4 regions of the Planococcus sp. NCCP-2050 genome follow, and region 2 is predicted to be linked to each of the others. Evidence: riboswitches for the same ligand, from Rfam matches in the RefSeq annotation. Region 2 holds a riboswitch; each other region holds the start of a gene.
What was found. Region 2 has a riboswitch for S-adenosylmethionine ahead of NFU07_RS14920 (transporter substrate-binding domain-containing protein). Riboswitches for the same ligand answer to the same signal wherever they lie in the genome.

Region 1 (4,213 bases), on a different contig from region 2:
TTCAATTTTCAGAAATCCCTCTATAATGAACCATTATGTGTAGAAGGAGATGAAGCGATGTCGAATCTGAGAAATGACTCTTTACAATTGCATCTGCAGCATAAAGGGAAGTTGGAAGTTCGGTCGAAAGTGGCAGTGGAAAATGGACGCGATTTAAGTCTTGCTTATTCTCCTGGAGTGGCCGAACCATGCAAGGAAATTGCGCAGGAGCCGGCCAAAGTCTACGATTACACGATGAAAGGCAATACAGTAGCTGTTGTCACAGATGGAACCGCTGTACTTGGACTTGGAAATATTGGTCCTGAAGCTGCCTTGCCTGTCATGGAAGGAAAAGCCGTGCTTTTTAAAGAGTTTGCTGGAGTGGATGCTTTTCCAATTTGCCTTGGTTCGACAGATGCAGAGACCATTATCCAGACCGTGAAATTATTGGAACCTGGATTTGGTGGTGTGAATTTAGAGGATATTTCAGCACCGACTTGCTTTATCGTAGAACAGCGTTTAAAAGAAGAAATGAATATACCTGTATTCCATGATGATCAGCATGGGACCGCCATTGTCACTTTAGCCGGCTTGATCAACTCGCTAAAGCTAGTAGGCAAAGGAGTTACAGGGACGAAAATTATCGTTAACGGGGCCGGTGCTGCGGGAATTGCTGTAGTTAAGCTTCTTCATAAATTCGGCTTTAACGACGTAATTATGTGTGATACAAAAGGTGCGATTTTCAAAGGCCGAGCTTATGGAATGAACCCGTTTAAAGAAGAAGTTGCAGAGATGACCAACTCCGAACGCAAGGCAGGTTTGCTCCATGAGGTCATTATTGGCGCGGATGTTTTTATCGGCGTTTCTGCAGAAGGTGCATTAACTGAAGAAATGGTGAGAACCATGGCGGAAGGTCCCATTATTTTTGCGATGGCAAATCCGAATCCTGAAATCTTGCCGCATGAGGCCAAGCGTGCAGGAGCCAAAGTGATCGGTACAGGACGTTCGGATTTTCCGAACCAAGTGAATAATGTATTAGCCTTCCCAGGCATTTTCAGAGGTGCGTTAGATGTGCAAGCCAGTGAAATCAATGATGCGATGAAAATTGCAGCGGTTGAAGCTATTGCCGATTTGATCGAAGAGCACGAACTCCATGAGGACTATGTCATTCCGGCTCCTTTTGATCTGCGTGTGGCTACAGCAGTTGCCAAAGCGGTAGCGGCTGCCGCAATCGAAACAGGCGTTGCCAACTATGCTGCTTGCCCAAATCAGATTGATGAAAACGCGGAAAACTTAACCGCAGTTAACGTAAAAGAATAAAATATATATAGAAGAAAGCCGTTCATCTTTTGCAAAGGTGAACGGCTTTTCAGGTTGGAGAGAAGCACGAGAAAGCTCGATGCCTGTCCGGGTTCATATCTTTTTTATTTAGTTAATACAGGTTGTGGGCTAGCTTCGTGTACTTTTTTTAATGCTTGCTCAAGATCTTCAAGCAAGTCATCGGCATATTCCAATCCAACGGATAATCGCAATAAGCCGTCGGTGATTCCTCGCTGCTCACGCTGTTCTTTTGGCATGGATGCATGAGACATGGTGGCTGGATAGGAAAGAATCGTTTCAACTGCCCCAAGCGATACCGCGAAAACCGGGATTTGCAAGCTGTCGACGAAAATCTTGGCTGCAGCTTTATCGGCGAGGCGCAAAGACAAAACCGCCCCTGCTCCACGTGCTTGCCGTTCATGTATCGGATTTCCCGGATGGAACCGGAAACCGGGATAATATACTTCTTCCACTACGGGATGGCTATGCAAATAATCAGCAATGATACGAGCTGACGCAGAAGATTGTTTCATACGGGCGCCGAGTGTTTTAATGCCTTGGATAAGCGAATAGGAATCTTGCGCCCCTAAAATCGAACCGAATGTGTTTTGGATAAAAGCGAGCCGGCTGCCGAGCTCTTCGTCTTTTGTCACGGCGAGTCCGGCAATGATATCACTATGGCCGGAAAGGAATTTTGTAGCGCTATGCAAGACGATGTCTGCTCCAAGGTCAAGCGGGTTTTGATAAAGAGGCGTCATGAATGTATTATCGACAAAAGTTAAACAATCGTTTGCTTTCGCAAGCTTAGCCGCGATTTCAATATCCGTGATGTTCATCACCGGGTTAGAAGGCGTTTCAATATAGATGACTTTTGTATTTTCGCGGATGGCAGAGGCCATCTCACTGAGATCGGTCATATTGACGAATGTGTAGTCGATATTGAATTTATTCAGCACCTCCGTGACGAAACGATAAGTTCCGCCGTAGACATCTTCAGAAACAAGAACGTGGTCTCCGGCAGATAGAAGCATGAAAGCAGAGGAGATAGCAGCCATTCCGGAAGAAAAGGCAAATCCACGGGTGCCATTTTCGAGTTTCGCAATCGTTTCCTCTAATTTTTGGCGCGTCGGATTGCCTGAACGGCTGTAGTCGAATGGTCCGAACTCATCGATATTGGGCTGATGATACGTGGAGGACAAGTAAATAGGGACATTGACTGCCCCCGTTTCTTTGTCTACGCCAGTTGAATGGATAAAACGAGTCTCTAAATGATTTGCCATAATGAAAACCTCCTATTAGTTGTAGAGAACGGTTCTTGTTGATAAATAGAAAAACGGAGCTTTCTTCAGCAAGAAGAAAGCTCCGTTTCATAAGGAACACGTTCTTCTCATCTTTAAGGCATACGCCTTTTGGAATTAGCACCGTGGCCTTCGTCAGGCTGGTTGCTGAGACATCAAAGGGCCAAATCCCTCCGTCTCTCTTGATAAGAAATAAATAATATGAAGTTATGGATGTTGCGATGTCTTCAAGCTTAAACCATCTCATCAAAAACTGCAAGTGCAATTGTGAAAAAATTCTTTTAAATGGAAAAGCCCACCAGGGTTTAAACGCTCTATAAGCAAATAAGCGATTTCTTTTAATTCGAATGACGAAAGGTTATAATGGATATTAACATTTTATTTCAAAGGGGTAATCTGATGTATATTGTGACATCCACTGTTGTGGTGCCTGAAGAGAAGACTCAGGACCTCATTGATATTTACCGCAAACGTTCAAGACGGGTAGATAAAGCTCCTGGATTCCATTCTTTCCGGCTGATCCAGAATACAAAGAAACGTAATGAATTGACTGTCCACTTGGAATGGCATTCGAAAGAGGCCTACATGGAATGGGTAAGAAGCAATGAGTTCAAGGAAATCCATGATCTCGAAAAGCATTATCCTGACAAAGCGCTTGCAGGCATTGTGCCGAAAGTCCATCAGTATGAGGTGGTAGCGGAATGAATCAAGATTTAAAGCAGCAAATTGCCAAAAGCACGGCTATTCAAATATATGAAGCTTATCCAACCCTATGGGATCGTTTTGGCGAGCGCGGATTTGAACATACGGAAAAAGACAATATGCATCATCTCGACCATTTGGAGACGGCGTATGATTTGAACGATAGACAGGTGTTTCTTGATTATACGTTATGGCTTGAAAAGGTATTAACGAGCCGAAATGTCGAGTCAGACTTGATCGTAGATAATTTTGAAAGACTCACTGGTTTATTAGAAGCGCAAGTTGAACTGAAAGAAAAAGATTTCATGCAACAATGCCTACAAGAGGCGATCGATTTGTTGAAAGGCAGCAATTTGAAGAAGGGAGGTTGATCAGATGATCCAACCAACCGAATTAGCGGAACTTTTTTTGCAAGGCAACGACCTGGAAGCGCTGAAGCAAGTTCAGCAATTTCTCGACAGCCATAATCGGAAAAAACTTTTTGATCAGCTATTAACACCCGCGATGTACCATATTGGTGAGCTATGGGAAACGAATGCAATTTCAGTGGCAGATGAACATCTTGCTACGGCGATTTGTGATTTTGTCGTATCGGTGATTGATAAGCGTGGAGAAGAAACACATTCTTTAAAACGGAAAGTCATGGTGTTGGGACCTGAAGGCGAAGAACATTATATCGGATTGAAGATGGTCTCAAGCCTTTTCCGTGAACACAATTGGGCCGTCAATTATTTAGGGCCGAATATGCCGCTTGACCATGCTGTAGAAGCGGCCAATCGCTGGCAGCCAGACGCAATCGCTTTATCAGCAGCGCTTGTCTATCGTCTGCCAACTTTAAAAGCTTATATCAAAAGTTTCAAAGAGCTGGCGCATGCTCCTGCAATCATCGTCGGCGGCCGAGCCGCTGCATTTGA
Region 2 (4,213 bases):
AGCACAGCCTGTTCTTTTTCCGGATCCATCCCCGTTTTTCGTTCAGCCGTTTCCCGTGTCATTTCCCATTCACGAGTGGCGCGAATAGTATCACTGAGCGGTCGGAACCTTAGTCCGGCTTGCACGGCTTTTCGGATATCCACTCCGAGAAAGCCATTCATATACATGCTGTCCGGAATCCAAAGCGGCAATTCGGACCAGCCTTCCACTTTGTGGCCCAACAGAAATTGCTCATCCACCCAGATAAAATCCGCATCGCTCTTAAGAGTGGCCTTGCATTCCTCCAAGAATTTTTCCATCGTCAATGCGGATTCGGGTCCGGTCGCATTGAATGTGCCTGTCCGTTGTTCTTCGACCAGCCGGAGAATCCAATCCGCCAAATCCCGGACATCGATAAACTGGATTTCCTTATCTCGCCGCCCCGGCGCCAACACTTCACCGCCTTTATCCACGCGGTTGACCCAGTAGGTAAAACGATCCGTAAAATCATATGGTCCGACGATAAGTCCCGGCCGGATATTCAGGGCACCTTCCGGAAACGCACGTTCCACTTCTTGCTCACACAAAAATTTCAACTCACCGTAATGTTCATTGATGGCAGCTTCCGCCTCTTTCGTTTTCAATTCTTCCAGCTTGTCCGCTGAAAGCTGGCCGACTGCGTGTTCTTCATTTATCCCCGGAGATTCTAAATCGACGTAAACCGATGCGCTTGAAACGAATGTGTAATGCCCTACGGATTTCGCCAGCAGTTCCGCAGATTCCTGAACGGACCATGGAAGATAGCCAGATGTGTCAATAACGGCGTCCCATCTCCGCCCCCTCAACGCTTGTAAATCCCCGTACCGGTCGCCGATCAATTTCTCCACTTCTGGAAACAAATCCGGATTCGCTTTCCCTCTATTGAACAAGGTCACTTCATGGCCGCTGCTGAGAGCCGCCTCGGTCAGAAATCTCCCCAAAAAACGGGTCCCTCCAAGGATCAAGATATTCACATACACTCCTCCTTCAATTTACTGAATGAAAAACGATCTGCTTGTCTGCTTGTCTGCTTCTCTTATTCTGCAAAAGCTCCAGACAATCCTCTACTGAAAATAAAACAGATGCACCTCTCCAAAATCCCGCTGCTTTCTTATATACTAAAACCATCAATAGCAAAATCCATTAAAGGAGGAATCGGCATGAGCAAGCAATTATCACCCGAACAACGCGAAGCATTTCTCAACACGTTAAAAGAGCGGTTCGAGAAAAACATCACCCGCCACGAAAACTTCGAATGGGCCAAAATCCAGGACAAACTGGAAGCGAATGAAGACAAATTATGGTCGCTTCATGAAATGGAACGGACTGGCGGCGAACCGGATGTTGTGGATTATGATGCTGCAGCCGATGAATACATTTTCTTCGATTGCTCCGCGGAAAGCCCGACTGGCCGCAGAAGCGTCTGCTATGACCCGGAAGCACTGGAATCGCGCAAGAAAAACAAGCCCGAAAACAACGCCATCGGCATGGCGGCGGACATGGGAATTGAATTGCTGACAGAAGAACAATACCGAAAGCTGCAGTCGCTAGGGAAATTCGATATGAAGACATCGAGCTGGGTGCAGACTCCTGCTGAAATCAGAGATCGCGGCGGTGCTCTTTTCTGTGATTTCCGCTACGGGCAAGTGTTTCTGTATCATAACGGAGCGGATTCGTATTATGCCGCTAGGGGATTCAGGGGATTGTTGAACGTTTAACAACTTCTAATAAAAAATAAGATGAGATTTATCAGAATTTTGTGTTGACGGTAAAATATAATGATGATACAGTTGTCAACATAGTTTAATAGCAATTTGTTCTTATCATGAGAGGTGGAGGGATTGGCCCTACGAAACCTCGGCAGCGGGCTCACTTTAGAGCACTGTGCCAAATCCAACAAGCTTTGATTAGCTTGAGAGATAAGAAGAGCAGAATATCAATGTGATTTCGCATGCCTGCCTCTTCTTATAGAAGAGGCTTTTTGTTTGCCCTCATATCTGGACAATTCTATTAACTTAAAACCAAGTAAACCAATAGAAAAGGAAGGTGCAAAGACATGAAAAACACCAAACAGCTTTTATGGATCGTCGCAATTACAGTAATCGGTTTATTTCTAACCGCATGCAGCAGCAATGAATCTTCAAATGAAGTGAATGCTTCAACAGAAAACAAGGAACAGAACACTTGGGATCGAATTGAAGAAGCAGGCAAAATCGTTGTCGGCACAGAAGGGCTTTACTACCCGATTACATATCACGATGAAGAAACAAAAGAATTAACAGGATATGATGTAGAACTTGCTCGTGCCTTAGGAGAAAAGCTTGGATTGGAAGTTGAATTCAAAGAAATGGAATTTGACGGATTGCTGCCAGCTCTTCGCAATGGCCAAATTGATATTGCCGCGAATGATTTTTCGATTACCGACGAACGCAAAGAAATATTTGATTTCACGATTCCAGTCAAGCATTCATATGGTTCAGCCATTGTCCGTGAAAGTGACAACTCCGGCATTGAATCAGTAGAAGATTTGAAAGGCAAAAAAGTCGGGGGTTCTGCGACCAGCAACTACTCGAAATTTGCTCAAGAACAAGGGGCTGAAGTGATTGTCTACACAGGCTCTGACACGGTGCTTCCAGAAATCGTCAGCGGCCGCGTCGATGCTACGCTAAATGACTATCTTGTCTTGTTGCGCTCACTTGAACAGTTTGATAAACCGGGATTGAAACTGGCTGAAGATGTTAGATTCTCATTCAGCAGCAGTGCTATCGTAATGCCGAAAGATAGCCCAGAGCTAAAAGGAAAACTTGACGGTGCTATTGAGGAGCTTCTTGCTGATGGCACATTGAAAGAAATTTCAACTAAATTTCTTGGTGCTGATGTAACACAGCCGCTTGAAGAAGAATAAACATTTTTTGAGGAATCCTTGGATTCCTCTTTTCTAGATACTAAGTAAAGGAGTCTTCCAATGGCCGACTTTAAATGGGAATATCTTTTTAATGTAGAAATCGCAATTGATTCTCTTCCTTTTATTCTGGAAGGAGCTTGGCAAACCATTTTGATTGCACTGGTCAGCCTAGTATTTGCTTTGATCCTCGGTTTATTTGTAGCCCTTGCCCGAATGAACCGCTTTATCGGACTGTCTCTCCCAGCCCGGCTTTTCATCTCCTTTATGCGGGGCACTCCGCTTTTGGTGATGCTGTTTATCCTGTATTTCGGCTTCCCCATGATCGGCATTGAAATGCAGCCGCTTACTGCTGCCATTATCGGCATCAGTATTCATTTTTCTGCCTATACGGCCGAAATTATCCGTTCTGCCATTTCTTCTGTATCGAAAGGACAATGGGAAGCTGCTGAGACGCTTCGGATGAGCTATTGGCAAACTATGACGCGCATCATTCTGCCGCAGGCAACGCGCATTGCTTTGCCTCCACTATCGAGCACTTTCATGGATATCATCAAAGGAACTTCGCTAGCGATGGTCATCACTGTTTCTGAAATGTTCTACCGCGCTAAAGTGGTGGTCGGGCAAACTTATGAAAGCCTAACCTTATATATTCTCGTGGCACTCATTTACTGGTCCATTTGCATCCTTGTCACCTTGCTTCAAGATTATTTAGAGAAAAAAGCAAACCGCTATGTCACTGCCTGATAGGAGGTTCCCAAATTGATCAAAGTTGAAAATTTAAGCAAGCAATTCAAACAGGTAGAAGTCCTGAAATCCATCTCATTGGAAATAAAAAAAGGCGAAGTTGTCAGCATCATTGGCCCATCCGGTTCTGGCAAAACAACCTTACTGAGATGCCTGAATCTCTTAGAAACGCCTTCAGGCGGTTCACTTCAAATCAATGATGTCCATGTTTCATTCACTGGGAAAACACCAAGTAAAAAGCAAAAAGTTGATGTTCGCCAATTTTCTGGTATGGTCTTTCAGCATTTTCATTTATTTCCGCATAAAACCGTGATTGACAACATTATTGAAGCACCGCTTGTCGTGCAAAAACGGAACAAGCAGGAATTGGTGCGTGAAGCAGAAGGATTGCTGGAAAAAGTTGGACTTTTGGAACATAAAAACCAGTATCCGGAACAATTGTCGGGCGGCCAAAAGCAACGGGCTGCGATTGCCCGGATTCTCGCACTGAAACCGGATCTCCTATTATTTGATGAACCGACTTCTGCACTAGATCCTGAACTTGTT
Region 3 (4,213 bases), on a different contig from region 2:
CGTCACACTCATTTTCCGTTTGGCCAGCATCACGTCAATATTGATAATAATCGCCATAGTTGCACCTCACACAGTTAAATCGTTTTCAGATTTTATATCGATGGCATTCTGCAGCAGCTTTTGGAGCACCGCTGCGAAAACCGCAATGACGATCGCTCCGAAAGTGATGATCATCCCCAAGCCCCCAAGGCCCGGTGCATCATCTATCTGCGCCGTATACAGGATAATCGGCAAGTTCAAGATGAACAGCACAGTAATCGTCAGTGCACAGTATTTGATGTTCTTCAGCGCTTTTACCGACCGTTCCGAAAAAGCGATGCCTTTATCAATATACCCCAGAAGCTTCAGCGTTTGGTAGAGCGCTGCGAAATAAGCGATGGCTGAACCGTATAAAGTCAGCATAAAGACGTATTGCAGGAACGCCCATTTCGGCAGAATCTCACCGACAAAACCGGTCATCGGCGGCACGACGAAAATAGAGATGGCCAAAGCCGGCAATGCCATCAGGACAATGACCAGCTTTAAAAAGATTGTTTCCCGTTTCATGAAAAAGCACCTCACTCGTTTGTTGTTAAATTGAATTTACCATATTATTTATCGTAAATCAATAAATAAATGTCGTTTAGCGAAATTTATTAGCCTAAATTTTAGTTTTTCTCTTCATCCCTGACCGCTTGATCCCCGCGAATGGAAACTTTTACGCGAAGGAAGCGGTCTAGATTAGCAAGAAGAACGTCAAGAATCGGGGTGCGAGATGAAACGATTGGCAATTGGCCTGATGCTGCTCATTTGTTTGGCCGGCTGCATCGGAGAGAACTACGATTTTACGCCGCCAGGCATTACTCTTTCTAGCAGTGCGCCTGTCGAATGGGATAAACTCGCGGAAGCGAACGTCGATTGGCTGGGGCCGGAAAATAAACGGATCGATAAAGAAGTGGAGGACTTCTCGGCGTTTGCCGCTAAGCAACCGGAAATGCGCTTAGTGGCGGGAGAAAAGGTGGATTTACTCTTTGAGCACGGAGATTTTGACCTTCAAAGTTTAAGCGTCACGCTGTGGCATGACGGCGAAGAAACAGCAGTCGAAGTCGAGGACATCATGTTCACTTTGCCGGACGAAATAGGCGATTACTTGATCGAAGTGAACCTCCGGACCGACCGCGGAAGCGCGCAGTATGCCGGGAAACTGTCGATTTATGACTAACATCCAAAAAGAAACGCCTGACAGCGGACTGTCAGGCGCTTTTTGATTTTTTAAGTTAAACGCAGGTCTCTTTTCAAATCCTCGTATTCGTTTCGGGCATCATCGCCGTCTAAACGGATAAGATGCTGCTCGAGTTCGCTTCTTGTTTCTTGAAACACCGGATGAATCTCCGTCGTATCCGCTTTTCCGTACAGGCAGTTCAGATAGAACACCAGCTGAGATGCGATAAAATCATCGTCCGTCAAAAGAATGGCCTGAATCATATCGGGAATGAAATTGAAAGCATCGCTGCTGCTCTTCTTTTCAATAAGCCGGTCGAAGGAACGGGCCAAGTAAAATTCATCGTCATTTATTTTGCGGGTCCAGTCTGTTAAAATTTCAGCAATTTCCGGGTGCATCTTCTCATCCTTTGCTGTTTTTTTAGGATCACTCCTCCGGGTAGTCCAAAATCTTGATGGTCTTGAAGCCAAGAATGATTTTGAAATTGAGCCCCCAGTTGGCGGTGATGATTTCCAGCTCGGCGTCCGTCACAGTAAATTGGAGGACGACGTCGTTTTCGTAATCAATGACGACATAGGTATTGGCATTTGAATAGATCTTGTAGGATTTATGTGCAATAAACGTCCAGCCGTGCTTCAAGCCGTGGCTTTTGTTTCCCATCCCGTCACCCCTTTTCGTTTTCTCCGTGAAAGCTCTATGGAGTAAGCCCATTATAGCGCAACTGTATAGCGGATGTAAGCGCTGCAGAAAAAGGTGGATAGAAAAAGCCGCTGCCCCCTTAAAGGATGCATCGGCTATCCGTTCATTTCTTATGGCAATATCGCAAACGACCGCACCGGGAAGCCGGAAGCCTTGTCCGCTTTCGGGACGATGTTGAAAATTACGGCCCCTTTTGCCGGCAGCTGATCGAGATTCGCAAGCAGCTCGACTTGATACGTGTCTTGGTCGAGTACATAATACTCGCCGAGGAGCGCTCCGTTTCTGCGGTAGTCGATGGCGGAGTCGGTGTCGAACGTTTCATGGCCGACTGCCCGTACTCCCCGTTGTTCAAAAAGGAATTTCAATGCTTCAACGGACCAGCCGGGTGCATGGCTATTGCCTTCTTCGTCTTTATTGTCGAAGGCTTCCTTGTCCGGCCAGCGTTTGCTCCAATCCGTGCGCAGCGCGACGAACGTGTCGGCTTCGATTTTGCCGTGTTCGGCTTCGAACGCTTCAATGCCGTCAACCCCTAACGTAAAGTCAGGGTCTGCTTCCGCTTCTTTTGACTTGTCGATGACAACGAGCGGAAGAACGAGTTCCTTCAGCCCCAGTTCGTGAAGATAGCGGGCATCGCGGACAAAATGGATCGGTGCGTCGAGATGGGTTCCGTATTGCCCGGGAAATGTAAAGCGCTGGGCGAAGAATCCATCATCGTGGTTGAACAAAGTATCGAATTTCGCATCTTCAAACGCCGAGAAATGCGGCGAGTCAGGACCGAATGTATGAGTCAAGTCGACCCAAGTCTTCTGTTTCAGTAAATTGATGGCTTCGATCGTTTCGAGTGTTTTGATGGGCATGGTAAATTCCTCCTTGGGTTTGTGGATAGAGGGCAACTAAAAACCCTCTTCCTGGATTAAGAAGAGGGTTTGGCAGATGAAGGTCAAAGTTCTCTTCTTATCTTCAAGCTTGAACGCTTTTGGAATTAGCACAGTACTTTGCAGTCTGTTGCTGAGGCTTCAAAGGGCCAAATCCCTCCACCTCTCTTGATAAGAAAGTTATATTCAATTAGTTATTCATAATCCTACAATCGGCCAAGTGAAAAGTCAATCTATTTTGAATTCTTTTTAAGCGCGAATCCATTTCCAGATTTCGCCCGGTGTTGCGTTCTTGCCGTACATGAGAATTCCGGTCTTGAAGACTTTTCCGGCAAGCTTCATGAAGACCCAGACGCTGATGGCGAGAATGGCGACAGCGATGCCGATTTCCACCCATGGCCATTCTTCAAGGAGCGATAGGCGCAAGATCAAGACTCCCGGTGATGTGAACGGGATGTAGCTTCCGAGCTGTGCCCAGAATCCGCTCGGGTCGCTGAATACAGGACCGATGAACAGGAACGGACTGAACGGCAGCATCATCACAAGACCCTGGAAGTTTCCGGCGGTCGAGATGTCGGCCATGGTGGCGCCGATGCCGACAAACAGTGCAGCATACAAGAGATAGCCGAGTACCGCAATCAGCAGCAAGACGGCCAGTTCCGGCACAAGCAAGTATTCCATGATCGGCATATCGATTTTCCACAGCAGCACCGGCAAGATGATCGCAACATAGACGATCAGCTGGATGATGCCGAGGACGAAATAGCCGATGATCTTGCCTTGCATCAAATCGGCCGGCGTCAAAGACGACAGGATGATTTCGGCGATTTTGTCTTTCTTCTCCTGAGACGCGCTTTGAAAGATCGCCATACCCGTGAAGACGATCGACAGCATGACGACAGCAGCGAAAGCGCCTGGAATGATTCGTTCGAGCATCTCTTCGCTGAACAGTCCGCCATCTTCCGCTTCAACGGAAGCGTCTTCAAAGACGATGCCCTGCGCGACCATTCCCGCTTCTTCCGGCGTCAATCCAAGCTGTTCGATCTGCATCATCTGCAGCGGACCGCTCAGCACTTGGACTTCCTCCATGAAACCCGAATCGGTATCTTCGTTTGTATAGACCGTGACTTTGCCGTTTTCAACCGACTGTTCGTTGATAAAGACGTATGCGGCATCTTCTTCTACTTCAAGCGCCGCTTCCGCTTCCTGTTCGGCGATTTGCGTTTCTTCCAGCTGCCATTCGGTTGAGGCTGCAGCGGCTTCCAATTGTTCGTAGACTCCAAGCTCGTCGTTGACGTAGACTTTCGTTGCAGCCGATTCGTCGTCTGAACGGAACAGGTCCGGCAGCAAGAAGAAGGCCAGGAAAATGATCGGTGTCAGAAACAAGCCGATGATGAACGATTTACTTTTCATATTGCGTTTGATTTCCCATTTGGCG
Region 4 (4,213 bases), on a different contig from region 2:
ATAAATCGTGGTAAGCATTTGTCCATTCTTTGTAGCTGAATTCCTTAAGATTTTGCTGTTTGAGCCAGCGTTTCGCTATTTCTTTATCCGTGATCATATCCCGTTCTCCTGTATGGATAAATACCGGAATGTCCGGAAATACCCCTTTGCTTTGGGCAAGCTGCTTTAAATAGGATTGAAGCTCATGATACCAGCCTACCGAAATTTCAGTCCGGTAGAAAGGATCCTCTTTTTCCTGCTCGATTACTTCTTGGTTCTTGGTCAATTCTTCAATGGAAATATGGTGATTGATCTTTACTCGGGAAGTCACTTTATGAAAGCCGGTCAAAGCATTCGAAAATTTAGAAGGTGTCTTGATCAATTGCAGCCAAGGCGAAGTGAAAACAACTCCGGCGATATCCATTCTATTTTTGGAAAGCACACTCATCGCAAGAGTCGCCCCTAAGCCGTGAGCCACGATAAATACCGGCAATTCGTTTTCCATCGCTACTTTAACCGCTGTCTTTATGGATTTCTCGTACTCTTCAAACGGTTCCCGATGCGCCGTATCTTTTTCCGCATTTTCGCCATGCCCAGGCAAATCTCCCATGATGACATGGAAATTCGCGCCACGCCAATGATCGATTTGCCAAGCATATCGCAGATGATGTTCATATGCACTATGAATGAGGACTACTACAGCTTTTGCCGGTCCGATGGATTCCCATTTCCACATTTCAAGCCACCTCTTTCTCTTGCGCAGGCTGCAACGCCATTTGACCTTTACGCTTATTTTGATAGGATTAGTATTATCTTATCTTTTTTACTGGAGGTTTTCCATGATTTACCCATTCAAAGACAAACACCCATCCATTCACCCCTCAGCTTTTATCGCTGACCATACAACGATTACAGGCGATGTCGTTATCGGCGAAGATTCCTCGGTCTGGTTCAACACCGTCATCCGCGGCGATGTCGCACCTACCATTATCGGCAAGAAAACCAATATCCAAGACCTATGCATGCTTCATCAAAGTCCAGGGAACCCGCTGATTTTGGAAGACGAAGTCACTATCGGCCATCAAGTGACCTTGCATAGCTGCAAAATTCGCAAAGGTGCGTTAATCGGAATGGGGTCCATCATCTTAGACGGGGCCGAAGTCGGAGAAGGGGCATTCATCGGAGCCGGCAGCCTCGTCCCGCAAGGCAAAGTCATTCCTCCTGGCATGCTGGCATTTGGAAGGCCTGCCAAAGTGGTGCGCGAGCTGCGCAAAGAAGATATCGAAGACATGCAGCGCATTGTCCGGGAATACGCTGAAAAAGGCGCTTACTACAAATCGCTTCAATAAAAAAAGACGGCTGAGCAAATTTGCTCAGCCGTCTTTTTTTATGTGTTTTTATTGAGCGGATTGCTCTTTCAAAGCTGCTGCTTTGTCCGTGCGCTCCCACGGAAGATCGATATCCGTGCGGCCGAAATGGCCATATGCTGCCGTTTGTTTGTAGATTGGACGGCGAAGATCCAACATTTTGATGATCCCTGCTGGACGCAGATCAAAGTTCCCGCGTACAAGCTCAATCAATTTGTTTTCTTCTACAGTGCCTGTTCCAAACGTATCGACTGCAATTGATACTGGGTGAGCTACGCCGATTGCGTAAGCCAGCTGTACTTCACAACGTTCAGCAAGGCCGGCTGCGACGATGTTTTTCGCTACGTAGCGAGCTGCATATGCTGCAGAACGGTCCACTTTTGTTGCATCTTTTCCTGAGAAAGCACCGCCGCCGTGGCGCGCATATCCACCGTAAGTATCTACGATGATTTTGCGTCCAGTAAGGCCGGCATCCCCTTGTGGCCCACCGATAACAAAGCGGCCAGTTGGATTGATGAAGTATTTTGTTTCTGCATCGATCAAGTGTGCAGGAACCACTTCGTTGATGACATATTCTTTAATATTGCGCTGGATTTGCTCAAGCGTCACTTCTGGATGATGCTGCGTAGAAATAACGATTGTGTCCACACGCAATGGTTTATTGTTTTCATCGTATTCGATTGTCACTTGCGTTTTGCCATCCGGGCGCAAGTATGGAAGAATTTCTTCTTTCCGCACTTCTGCAAGGCGGCGCGCCAATTTATGCGCTAAGGCAATCGGAAGCGGCATGAATTCTTCTGTTTCGTTAGTTGCGTATCCAAACATCAGACCTTGGTCTCCTGCTCCGATATCATCTAGTTCTTTATCTGTCATTTGGCCTTCACGCGATTCAAGCGCTACGTTGACTCCGGCAGCAATATCCGGTGATTGTTCATCAATTGCTGTCAAAACGGCACTTGTTTCAGAATCGAAACCGTATTTTGCACGGGTATAGCCAATTTCGCGAACAGTTTCACGAACTACTTTCGGGATATCCACATACGTAGAAGTCGTGATTTCACCGGCTACTAAAACTAGTCCTGTAGTTACGGTTGTTTCGCATGCAACGCGTGCATTTGGGTCTTCTGCTAAAATCGCATCCAAAATTGCGTCTGAGATCTGATCGCAAATTTTATCCGGATGTCCTTCTGTTACTGATTCTGACGTGAATAATCGACGGTTTGTCAAAATGTGTTCCTCCTTAGATCCTGCGAGATTGCTCTCGAAATTGATACGGTACTCGTTTCCCATGTCAAGTCCGTTCCCAAAAGGGATTGAACTTTAAGCCGTTGTGGCTCTTGTACACGAGGATTAAGGGCAAAATTTCATAAAAAAATCCCTTCCATCATATACATGAGGAAAGGAGAAATCATCAGTAGCACCTTTCACTCTTATCGTCCAAGGCCTTGTGCCTTGCTTCAGGTTTGGCACCTTCTCTGCATATTCGCAGCAGGTTGCCGGGTTTCATAGGGCCTGCCCCCTCCACCAGCTCGGAATAAGAGTATCCGTTCAATTTTTCATCATACGGAATGTGCTTAGCGATGTCAACGTTTTTAATGACCAACTCTTTCAATAAAAGATATAATGGTTTTATTGGCCTCCAAAAAGCACATTATTTACGTTTTTTTCGATTCCCTTTGTTATTAGTATAGACTATTTAACACAATGTGTTATACTAATCTTCGAATATACATCCTCCCCATTCGCAATGGGAATAACCGAAAAGGAAGGTACATATAAATGAATCCAGTGAATATCAAAAACGACCTAAAGGATCTTTTAAATGGCCAAAACGTGCACGTTCAATTATCTGTTCCACAATTAGTGGAAGCTGCAACATCCCGTGGGGAAGCGGTATTAACTAGAGAAGGCGCTGTAGCAGCCGAAACCGGCAAATATACAGGCCGCTCGCCAAAAGATAAATACATCGTTGATGAGGCAATTTCGAGAGACAAAATAGATTGGGGCAATGTCAACCGCCCGATTTCTTCGGAAATTTTCGAGAACCTTTATGCCAAAGTGATCGATCACTTAAAGCAAAAAGATGCTCTATATGTATTTAAAGGCTTTGCTGGAGCTGACCATGAGTCACGCCTGGCGATTCAAACCATCAATGAATATGCATGGCATAACCTGTTTGCGCATCAATTATTCATTCGTCCGACAAAAGAAGAGCTGGCAGCGCATGAAGCAGAATTTACGGTTGTCTATGCGCCTACCTTCCATGCAGATCCGGCTATTGATGGCACAGATTCTGAAACCTTCATCATTGTATCGATGGAAAAGAAAATCATCTTGATCGGCGGAACAGAATACGCCGGCGAAATGAAGAAATCGATTTTCTCCATCATGAACCACATCTTGCCGGAAAAAGGGATTCTCCCAATGCACTGTTCAGCGAACGTCGGCAAAGACGGCGATGTTACGTTGTTCTTCGGATTATCAGGTACAGGAAAAACAACCTTGTCAGCAGACGGCGACCGCAAATTGATCGGCGACGACGAGCACGGCTGGTCGGATAACGGCGTTTTCAATATCGAAGGCGGCTGCTATGCGAAGACCATCAATTTATCGCGTGAAAACGAACCGCAGATTTATGACGCTATTCGTTTCGGATCGGTTCTTGAAAATGTTGTTGTAGATCCGGAAACGCGCATCCCTGATTATGACAATGGTTCCCTAACTGAGAATACACGAGCAGCTTATCCGATTCAAGCAATCGATAATATTGTAGACCCGTCTGTAGGCGGACACCCTAAAACTATCGTGTTCTTGACGGCTGATGCATTTGGCGTCTTGCCTCCAATCAGCAAACTGTCAAAAGAACA

Region 1: another riboswitch for S-adenosylmethionine. It lies ahead of NFU07_RS04355 (aminotransferase class I/II-fold pyridoxal phosphate-dependent enzyme); the one in region 2 lies ahead of NFU07_RS14920 (transporter substrate-binding domain-containing protein).
Region 3: another riboswitch for S-adenosylmethionine. It lies ahead of NFU07_RS07855 (cyclase family protein); the one in region 2 lies ahead of NFU07_RS14920 (transporter substrate-binding domain-containing protein).
Region 4: another riboswitch for S-adenosylmethionine. It lies ahead of metK (methionine adenosyltransferase); the one in region 2 lies ahead of NFU07_RS14920 (transporter substrate-binding domain-containing protein).

The regions. Positions count from the first base shown of each region.
Region 1 is NZ_BRCX01000001.1:864,475-868,687, reverse strand. It holds gene ystJ (NADP-dependent malic enzyme) at 58-1,299, shown strand; gene NFU07_RS04355 (aminotransferase class I/II-fold pyridoxal phosphate-dependent enzyme) at 1,404-2,579, opposite strand; SAM riboswitch class I at 2,684-2,789, opposite strand; gene NFU07_RS04350 (antibiotic biosynthesis monooxygenase family protein) at 2,997-3,302, shown strand; gene NFU07_RS04345 (hypothetical protein) at 3,299-3,670, shown strand; gene NFU07_RS04340 (cobalamin B12-binding domain-containing protein) at 3,675-4,213, shown strand, end outside.
Region 2 is NZ_BRCX01000005.1:144,157-148,369, forward strand. It holds gene NFU07_RS14910 (NAD-dependent epimerase/dehydratase family protein) at 1-992, opposite strand, end outside; gene NFU07_RS14915 (DUF4256 domain-containing protein) at 1,179-1,736, shown strand; SAM riboswitch class I at 1,836-1,944, shown strand; gene NFU07_RS14920 (transporter substrate-binding domain-containing protein) at 2,075-2,923, shown strand; gene NFU07_RS14925 (amino acid ABC transporter permease) at 2,984-3,667, shown strand; gene NFU07_RS14930 (amino acid ABC transporter ATP-binding protein) at 3,683-4,213, shown strand, end outside.
Region 3 is NZ_BRCX01000001.1:1,590,940-1,595,152, forward strand. It holds gene NFU07_RS07830 (helix-turn-helix domain-containing protein) at 1-57, opposite strand, end outside; gene NFU07_RS07835 (DUF2975 domain-containing protein) at 67-546, opposite strand; gene NFU07_RS07840 (hypothetical protein) at 755-1,201, shown strand; gene NFU07_RS07845 (hypothetical protein) at 1,252-1,599, opposite strand; gene NFU07_RS07850 (hypothetical protein) at 1,628-1,861, opposite strand; gene NFU07_RS07855 (cyclase family protein) at 2,011-2,757, opposite strand; SAM riboswitch class I at 2,852-2,953, opposite strand; gene NFU07_RS07860 (ABC transporter permease) at 3,025-4,213, opposite strand, start outside.
Region 4 is NZ_BRCX01000003.1:16,690-20,902, reverse strand. It holds gene NFU07_RS11665 (alpha/beta hydrolase) at 1-715, opposite strand, end outside; gene NFU07_RS11660 (gamma carbonic anhydrase) at 819-1,328, shown strand; gene metK (methionine adenosyltransferase) at 1,377-2,573, opposite strand; SAM riboswitch class I at 2,774-2,887, opposite strand; gene pckA (phosphoenolpyruvate carboxykinase (ATP)) at 3,126-4,213, shown strand, end outside.